DNA from 3 places in the Serratia sp. HNCC26DJ206 genome. Region 2 is predicted to be linked to each of the others. Evidence: predicted binding sites of a transcription regulator. Region 2 holds the regulator's gene; each other region holds the start of a gene.
What was found. Region 2 encodes PurR, which represses purine synthesis genes. Its sites were predicted from a motif close to CANGCAAACGTTTGCNTG; they were not measured.

Region 1 (3,281 bases), on a different contig from region 2:
TCGTGGATAAACAGGATCGGGTTGTGATCGCCCAACTGCCAGCAGCGATCGATCACTTCCTGGCAACGGCGTTCCATTTCCGGGTTGTCACGTTGTACCGAAGCAAAGTCCAGATCGGCATCAGACTGACCAGATGCCATAGAAGAGGCTGCACCGCCGCCTAAACCGATATTCATCGCCGGGCCACCCAACACCACCAGTTTGGCACCCACGGTGATTTCGCCCTTCTGCACGTGATCGGCACGGATGTTACCCAGACCGCCCGCCAGCATGATCGGCTTGTGGTAACCGCGCAGTTCAACACCGTTGTGGCTATTGACGCGTTCTTCATAAGTACGGAAGTAACCCACCAGCGCCGGGCGACCAAATTCGTTATTGAACGCAGCGCCCCCCAATGGGCCGTCGGTCATGATATCCAGCGCGGTGACGATGCGATCCGGCTTACCAAAATCCTGCTCCCATGGCTGTTCAAAACCAGGGATACGCAGGTTGGAAACCGAGAAGCCCACCAGACCGGCTTTCGGCTTCGCGCCGCGGCCGGTAGCCCCTTCATCACGGATCTCGCCACCGGAACCGGTAGCGGCACCCGGCCACGGCGAGATCGCCGTCGGGTGGTTATGAGTTTCTACTTTCATCAGGATATGTGCCTCTTCCTGATGATAGTCATAGAGGCCGTTTTCCGGCGCAGCAAAGAAGCGGCCCACCTGCGAACCTTCCATCACGGCGGCGTTGTCTTTATAGGCTGAAAGCACGTAGTCCGGCGTCTGTTCGAAGGTGTTTTTGATCATTTTGAAGAGCGATTTAGGTTGCTGCTCGCCGTCGATGATCCAATCGGCGTTGAAAATCTTGTGGCGGCAATGTTCGGAGTTAGCCTGCGCGAACATATACAGCTCGATATCCGTTGGGTTGCGCCCCAAACCGGTAAACGCATTCAGCAGGTAGTCAATCTCGTCCTGTGCCAGCGCCAGGCCGAGCTTCGCGTTGGCCTGCTCCAGTGCGCTGCGGCCTTGGCCCAGCATGTCGACCGTCTGATAAGGGGCGGGTTGGTGATGAGAAAACAGTTTTTCTGCCTGCTGCAACTCGCTGAAGACGGTTTCCATCATGCGATCGTGCAGCAACGCAGCCAGTGTCTGCCACTGGGTTTCATCAAGCGCAGGCGCGGTGACATAAAATGCCAAACCACGCTCAAGGCGAATCACCTGGGCCAGGCCACAGTTGTGCGCAATGTCGGTGGCTTTGGAAGACCAGGGGGAAATGGTGCCTGGACGCGGCGTGACCAGCAGCAGGCGGCCTTCCGGGGCATGTTCAGCGAGAGAGGGGCCATACTTGAGCAACCGCTGAAGCTTGGCATGTTCTTCAGCACTTAGCGGTGCGCTAACATCGGCAAAGTGGACGTATTCGGCGTAGATATCACTGACCGGGAGTTGAGCGTCCTGGCAGCGGGACAGCAGTTTGGCAATACGAAAAGCCGACAAAGCGGGCGAACCACGCAATATTTCCATAATCAAAGTTCTCTCGTCTTCGAAGCAACTGAACTTCAGTACTTCATTGGGCGCAACAGGGGAAAACGCGCGCCATTATAGAGAATCCGCGCCGCCGACGAAACCGTTTGCGTAGCTATTATTGATAAAAGCGCTTTCCGCTATCGATTTACCATAACGTGTCAATAAAGTTGCACGCTGACGTTTAGTTACGCAAAATGCCCCCAACACTGGTGATTTAACCATGATAAATCCCGTAATCCAGCTAACTGAAAGCGTGCATTTATTTGAGATAACTATTTGAAACGAATAAAAATAAATTACATTCTAATCGGTGTTGTCACCTTGCTTCTGGCACTCGCCCTGTGGCCCAATATTGCTTGGCGCGGTGGCTTGGGTGGCCAACTCGAAGCGATCAAATCACGGGGAGAGCTGCGGATCAGTACGTTGAATTCGCCATTAACCTATTTCACCACCAAGCAGGGGCCGAGTGGCCTTGACTATGAACTGGCAAAAAGCTTCGCCAACTATCTGGGAGTGAAACTGGTGGTGATCCCACACCAGAATATCAACGATCTGTTTGACGATCTGGATGATGATAACGCCGATCTGCTGGCCGCAGGTCTGATCTACAATCCGGATCGTCTCAGCCGCGCCAGCACCGGCCCGGCCTACTACTCGGTTTCCCAGCAAGTGGTTTACCGGCTCGGTACTTCGCGGCCAAAAACCTTTGCCGATATGAAAGGCAAGCTGGCGGTAGCTTCAGGCTCGGCGCACGTCAGCACGCTAAAACAGCTCAAGCAGAATAAATACCCCACCCTGAGTTGGGAAGCCTCGAGCGATCTCACCTCCAAGGAACTGCTGGAACAGGTCGCCGATGGCAAGCTTGATTACACCATTGGTGATTCCGTCACCATTGCTCTGCTACAGCGTATTCACCCACAACTGGCGGTGGCGTTTGACGTGACCGATGAAGAACCGGTGACCTGGTACCTGAAACGCAGCAGCGATAACAGCCTGTATGCCGCACTGCTGGATTTTTACAGCCAAAAAGTGGAGGACGGTACGCTGGCGCGGCTCGAAGAAAAATACCTTGGTCATGTGGGTAGCTTCGATTACGTCGATACCAGAACCTTCCTGTCGGCGATCGACTCAGTGCTGCCTAACTTCCGTTCATTGTTTGAAAAGCATGCCAATGAGATCGACTGGAAGTTGCTGGCAGCCATTGCCTATCAGGAATCCCACTGGAACCCGCAGGCCACCTCCCCGACCGGCGTGCGCGGGCTGATGATGCTGACACGCGCCACCGCCGATGGCTTAGGCGTCAATGATCGGCTTGATCCGGAAGAGAGTATTCAGGGTGGCGCTCTTTATCTGCAACGCCTGATGGCAAAAGTGCCGGACAGCGTACCGGAAGACGAACGTATCTGGTTCGCTCTGGCGGCCTATAACATGGGTTGGGGTCATATGCTGGATGCCCGCAAACTGACCAAAAGCCAGCAGGGCAACCCCGATCGTTGGGTGGATGTCAAACAGCGTCTGCCAATGCTCAGCCAGAAACGCTATTCCCCCTTACTGACCTATGGCTATGCCCGTGGTCATGAAGCCTATAACTACGTGGAAAATATCCGCCGCTATCAGGTCAGCCTGGTGGGCTATCTACAGGAAAAAGAGAAGAAGGCGGCGCAGGAAGCCATGAAACAGACTGAACTGGCGCAAGGTTATCCGGCGGTAGAAGCAAAACTGGCGCTGAACTACTGATTATTCTGGATCTTTCTCGCTACGCAGCGCCTGCTTCAG
Region 2 (3,281 bases):
TTCTGGCTGTCTCTTTCAGCAACAAGGTGGGTACGAACAACAAGACAGCGATACCCAGCAACACCGCAAAGATCGCTCGCCAGCCCATATGGTTCAGCAGCCAGGCACCGACCAGCGGGGCCAGTGCCGGAGAAAGCGCAACCAATGGCATGATAGTGGCGAAAATGCGGTTAACTTTACCATCGCGATAGCGATCCACCACGATGGCCTGCCAGGTTACAGCGGCAGAGCAGACCCCAATCGCCTGGATGAAACGCAATGACCACAGTTGCACGGCATTTTGCACCCACAGCATCCCCAGGCAGCCGAGAGCAAACAACGCCAGACCAAACAGCAGAACTGGCTTGCGGCCCAGCTTATCGGAAAGCGGTCCCCACACCAGTTGGGCAAAGGCGAAGCCAGCCAGAAAGATACTCAGGCTGGCGCTGATGGCACCGGCGGAGATTTGCAAATCCTGTTGCATGGCACCAAAGGCGGGTAGATACATATCGGTGGCCAGATAGCCCAGCATACTCAGGCCGGCGAGATAAAACATAAATCCAAAACTTTGCATGGTATTTCTCATTAACATTTTCTTATTGCAGGTTTTTTAGCGCCGGCCAGTGTATCCGGCTGGATCTCTGCTTGTGAAACGGTAATATTTGCTAGGTGCTGTTAAAAAAATTGAAGGCAAAAAGAGATGTGGTCTGAATATTCGCTCGATGTCGTTGATGCGGTAGCGCGCACCGGCAGTTTTAGCGCGGCAGCACAGGAGCTGCACCGTGTGCCGTCTGCGGTAAGCTATACCGTGCGGCAACTGGAACAATGGCTGGCAGTGCCGCTGTTTGAACGCCGCCATCGCGATGTGGAACTGACGCCTGCCGGTGCGCTGTTTGTAAAAGAAGCGCGTACTGTTATCAAAAAAATGCTTGATACGCGTCGTCAATGCCAGCAGGTGGCCAATGGTTGGCGCGGGCAGCTAAAAATCGCGGTGGACATCATTGTTAAACCGCAGCGCAGTCGCCAACTGGTGCTGGATTTTTATCGCCACTTCCCCGATGTGGAACTGATGGTGCAACCGGAAGTGTTCAACGGCGTGTGGGACGCGCTGGTGGATGGCCGGGCCGAGATGGCGATCGGTGCCACGCGTGCGGTGCCGGTGGGCGGTGGTTTTGCCTTTCGCGATATGGGTTTTATGAACTGGTTGTGTGTCGTTAGCACGTCACATCCGCTGGCCAGTCTGACCGGTTTGCTGCGCAACGATCAACTGCGGCCATATCCTTCTCTATTGCTGGAGGATACGTCGCGCAACTTGCCCAAGCGAGTGACCTGGTCATTGGATAATCAGCGGCGGCTTACCGTCCCCGACTGGGTTTCCGCTGTAGATTGCCTGCGCAGCGGGTTGTGTGTTGGTATGGTACCCGCGCATCGCGTACTGCCATTGGTACAAAGCGGTGAACTGGTGGCATTGCAATTGCAGGAGCCGTTTCCCGCCAGTGCCTGCTGCCTGACCTGGCAGCAGAACGCACAATCACCGGCGATGGCCTGGCTACTGGAGTATCTAGGGGATAGTGAAACGCTCAACCAGGAGTGGTTGAGCGAAGAGACTAGCGGCGATAATCGATAAATGGGCCATCGGCCACGGAACGGCGTTCGATCAGTTTTGGATGCACTTCAATCACTTGGGATTCTTCACGCTTGCTGATAATGCGATCCAGCAGCATGGTGAAAGCCATTTCCCCCAGGCGCTCTTTCGGCTGGTGGATGGTGGTTAGCGCCGGGGTGAAATAGCGCGCGTTACGCACGTTATCGTAACCGATCACCGAAATATCCTGCGGGACGCGCAGACCCAGTTCGTCGGCGGCGCAGATCGCCCCCATTGCCATAATATCGCCTCCGCAAAATACCGCCGTAGGGCGGTGTTTCTGCGACAGGATCTGGTGCATGGCCTTGTAACCCGAATCGGGTTCAAAATCCCCTTGGACGATCCACTCTTCACGCACCTCAACGTTGGCCTCTTGCAGCGCCTTCAGGAAGCCCTGATGGCGGCCGCCGCCGGTGTTGCGTGATAACTGCCCTGGAATAGCACCGATATCACGGTGGCCACGTTCCAGCAGATAGCGGCCAGCCAGATAACCGCCTTCAAAGGCGTTATCGATAATGGTATCGGTAAAATCACCGCGTGCAGCACCCCAATCCATCACCACCATGGGGATATTGCGATAATCCTCCAGCATGCCCAGTAACTGGTCCGGGTATTCCGAGCACATTACCAGCAGGCCATCAACACGCTTTTGCGCCAGCATCGCCAGGTAGGCACGCTGTTTGTCGAGGTTATTGTGTGAGTTACAAAGGATCAGGGTATAGCCTTTGCTATAGCAGCTGTTCTCTACCGCCTCGATCACTTCAGCAAAGTAGGGCGCTTCACTTGAGGTCGCGAGCAAACCGATCGATTTGGTATGGTTAACCTTCAGGCTGCGTGCGACCGCGCTCGGGGAGTAGTGCAGTTCTTTGATCGCAGCCCGAACGGCCTCTTTTGTTTCTTCGGCGACGAAACGCGTTTTATTGATGACGTGCGAAACGGTGGTGGTGGACACGCCAGCGCGTTTGGCGACATCTTTAATCGTTGCCATGTAAAGAATGACTCCTGAACTCACATGTTATGCCATGTAAGTATGATGTTAATCGTTTGCCTGCATAGATCTCTCTCCAGAGAAGCGGAAGCTGAGTTTTTAGTGCTGAGTTCGTAAGCCGCTTAAACAGGAGGGGCATTTTGCCGGTACGCAGTTGTGAACTGCGGATTTTGTCCCAAATTGACGCAAAGTGGAAGATCTATTCGGCATTATAACTTGGGAAATGATAACAAGATTTTAGTCACGAACTGTGTGAAAATGATTTGACGCATTAATCGTGTGGATTTTATGCTTAGTGAAGCCAATCTGATAGGGAGTCGTTATGGATACCGATTTGAAGATGTCATTGATTACCACCGTTTGTGCTTTAGCAATGATTATTGTTTTCGGTTTTATCGCCGCATTGAACTGATTCATACCAAGAAATAATAAAGGCGCAGCATGCTGCGCCTTGCTATCAACCTCCAGCGATTACGCCAGATTCTTTTCCACGAACGCCCAGTTCACCAATGCCCAGAAGTTCTCCAGGTATTTCGGACGCGCATTGCGGTAGTCGATGTAATAGGCATGTTCCCACACGTCAACGGTCAGCAGCGGTTTGTCTTCACCGGTCAGCGGGGTTGCCGCATTTGAGGTGCTAACGATCGCCAGCGTACCATCCGCCTTTTT
Region 3 (3,281 bases), on a different contig from region 2:
ATATAACCGGCCAGCACCACCAGATCGGGTTGATACTGGTCAATGGCTGCAGCCAGTGCAGCGTCAAAAGCTTCACGGTCGGCAAAGGCTTTGGCATCGAGCGCGTGAGCGGCGATCCCGGCTTCTGCGGCGCGTTGCAGGCCATAGGCCTGGGCTTTGTTGCTGAATACCGCCACGATATTGGCGGCAATCCGGCCCTGCTGGCAGGCATCAATCAACGCCTGGAGATTCCCCCCCTGGCCGGAGACCAACACCACAATCTTTTTCATCACTGAATAATCACTTGTTGTTCGTCAGAAGAAGCGGTCAGTTTACCGATCTTCCAGGCTTTTTCACCGGCGGCGGTCAACAAAGCGATAGCTTCTTCAACCGCGTCTTCCGGCAGCGCAATCACCATACCTACGCCACAGTTAAAGGTGCGGTACATCTCATGGCGGCTGACGTTACCTGCCTGCTGCAACCAACTGAAGATTGCCGGCCACTGCCAGCTTGATTCATCAATCACCGCCTGCATGCCTTCTGGCAGCACGCGTGGGATGTTTTCCCAGAAGCCGCCGCCGGTCAGGTGAGCAATGGCGTGAACCTCAACCTTGGCAATCAGCTCCAGCACCGATTTGACATAAATCTTGGTCGGTGCCAGCAGGTGATCCGCCAGTGATTGGCCTTCCAACGTGGTTTGAGTAGGATCGGTATTGCTGACTTCGAGGATCTTGCGCACCAGCGAATAACCGTTGGAGTGCGGGCCGGAAGCGCCTAATGCGATCAACGCATCACCCGGCTGCACTTTGCTGCCGTCGATAATCTCGGATTTTTCGACCACGCCGACGCAGAAACCGGCGACGTCATAATCCTCACCGTGGTACATGCCCGGCATTTCGGCGGTTTCGCCACCCACCAGCGCACAGCCAGACTGTTTACAGCCTTCGGCGATGCCGGTGATCACGCTGGCCGCGGTGTCGACGTCCAGTTTGCCGGTGGCGTAATAATCCAGGAAGAACAGCGGTTCAGCACCCTGAACCACCAGGTCGTTCACACACATTGCAACCAGATCGATACCGATGGTGTCGTGGCGTTTCAGGTCCATCGCCAGACGCAGCTTGGTGCCCACGCCGTCGGTACCCGAAACCAGTATCGGTTCGCGGTATTTCTGCGGCAACGCACACAGGGCGCCAAACCCGCCCAGACCACCCATCACTTCCGGGCGGCGGGTCTGTTTAACTACACCTTTGATGCGGTCTACCAATGCGTTGCCAGCATCGATATCGACACCTGCGTCTTTATAGCTGAGAGAGGTTTTGTCGGTCACTGCGCGATCCCCACGACGGTTTGCGGTTTGAAAACTGTGCGTCCGGTGTTGGTTCCGGAACAAGGCGCGGCAATTCTAACAGCGCAAGCAAACGTTTGCGAGAGCCTTATCGGCCTGCTTCCACTTTTCGTTTCATCTTTCCGTTGCCTTGGGCGCTGCGGCATACCAGCGTTTGCGGATTCATGCACTTACCCTAAACCGTTGCCCGAGGTTTATTGGGTATATAATAATTATCAATCTTTTGTTGATCTCGATACGGCTATTGGTAGTGGCGCACGCGGGAAAAGGCGGTATAATCCCGCGATTTTTTTGGCCGTCAACCGCCTTAATAGGAGAATAATGATGAAGATCGTTGAGGTGAAACACCCGCTGGTTAAACACAAACTTGGTCTGATGCGCGAGCATGACATCAGCACCAAACGTTTTCGTGAACTGGCTTCTGAAGTGGGGAGTTTGTTGACCTATGAAGCGACCGCCGATCTGGTGACTGAAAAAGTGACCATCGAAGGCTGGTGCGGGCCAGTTGAAGTAGAGCAGATTAAAGGGAAAAAAATTACCGTGGTGCCGATCCTGCGTGCCGGGCTTGGCATGATGGAAGGGGTGCTTGAGCACGTACCGAGTGCGCGTATCAGCGTAGTGGGCGTGTACCGTGATGAAGAAACCCTGGAGCCGGTGCCTTATTTCCAGAAACTGGTCTCCAACATTTCAGAGCGTATGGCGCTGGTGGTTGATCCGATGCTGGCGACCGGTGGTTCGATGATTGCGACTATCGATCTGCTGAAAAAGGCGGGTTGTACCAGCATCAAGGTGCTGGTGCTGGTTGCTGCGCCAGAGGGGATCAAAGCGCTGGAGAAAGCGCACCCGGATGTTGAATTGTATACCGCTTCCATCGATCAGTGCCTCAATGAGAAGGGCTACATCGTGCCTGGCCTGGGTGATGCGGGCGATAAGATATTTGGTACAAAATAACGTCGAGCCGACCAGAGAGTCGGCTTTTTTATGCTCGTCGTCTTTCAAGCTACAGCGTTGTTGGCTGCGGGCGCTAACCCCAGTCACTTATTAAACATAAGCTCCTGGGGATTATCGCCCTTGCCGCCTAGCTGTAACTTGAAATCCATAGAGCATTCATAATCAAGCCAACACAACTGATAATAGTTCAGAGGAAAAAATACATGACCCGTCGCGCCATCGGCGTTAATGAACGCCCGCCGTTACTCCAGACCATCCCACTCAGCTTCCAGCATCTGTTCGCCATGTTTGGTGCGACCGTTTTGGTGCCGATACTGTTCAAGATCAACCCGGCGACGGTGCTGCTGTTCAACGGCATTGGGACGCTGCTGTATCTGTTTATCTGTAAAGGCAAGATCCCGGCGTATCTCGGCTCCAGCTTTGCGTTTATTTCACCGGTGCTGCTGCTGTTGCCGCTGGGTTATGAAGTGGCGCTCGGCGGTTTTATCATGTGCGGCCTGCTGTTTTGCCTGGTGGCCTTGATTGTGAAAAAAGCCGGAACCGGCTGGCTGGATGTGATCTTCCCGCCAGCGGCAATGGGGGCCATCGTGGCGGTGATCGGTTTGGAACTGGCGGGCGTGGCAGCCAATATGGCCGGGCTGCTGCCTGCCGAAGGCACCTCTGCTGATACCACCACCATTACGATTTCCCTGGTGACTCTGGGTGTGACCGTGCTCGGTTCGGTGCTGTTCCGTGGTTTCCTGGCCATCATTCCGATCCTGATCGGGGTGTTGGTGGGCTATGCGCTGTCGTTCGTTATGGGCGTGGTGGATCTGTCTCCGATCATCAATGCGCCATGGTTTGCGCTGCCAACCTTCTATACGCCGCGTTTTGAATGGTTTGCTATCTTCACCATTTTGCCTGCGGCATTGGTGGTGATTGCCGAACACGTTGGTCACCTGGTGGTGACGGCTAATATCGTCAAAAAAGACCTGCTGCGCGATCCGGGTTTGCATCGCTCAATGTT

Region 1: the regulator PurR is predicted to act here: its motif matches at 1,599-1,616, upstream of purL (phosphoribosylformylglycinamidine synthase).
Region 3: the regulator PurR is predicted to act here: its motif matches at 1,391-1,408, upstream of purM (phosphoribosylformylglycinamidine cyclo-ligase).

The regions. Positions count from the first base shown of each region.
Region 1 covers NZ_JBXUGP010000002.1:26,279-29,559, reverse strand. Annotated here, with positions in the region: gene purL (phosphoribosylformylglycinamidine synthase) at 1-1,505, opposite strand, end outside; gene mltF (membrane-bound lytic murein transglycosylase MltF) at 1,782-3,242, shown strand; gene tadA (tRNA adenosine(34) deaminase TadA) at 3,243-3,281, opposite strand, start outside.
Region 2 covers NZ_JBXUGP010000028.1:61,051-64,331, forward strand. Annotated here, with positions in the region: gene punC (purine nucleoside transporter PunC) at 1-565, opposite strand, end outside; gene punR (DNA-binding transcriptional activator PunR) at 680-1,606, shown strand; gene purR (HTH-type transcriptional repressor PurR) at 1,587-2,612, opposite strand; gene cydH (cytochrome bd-I oxidase subunit CydH) at 2,935-3,024, shown strand; gene sodB (superoxide dismutase [Fe]) at 3,084-3,281, opposite strand, start outside.
Region 3 covers NZ_JBXUGP010000002.1:155,977-159,257, forward strand. Annotated here, with positions in the region: gene purN (phosphoribosylglycinamide formyltransferase) at 1-269, opposite strand, end outside; gene purM (phosphoribosylformylglycinamidine cyclo-ligase) at 269-1,306, opposite strand; gene upp (uracil phosphoribosyltransferase) at 1,649-2,275, shown strand; gene uraA (uracil permease) at 2,479-3,281, shown strand, end outside.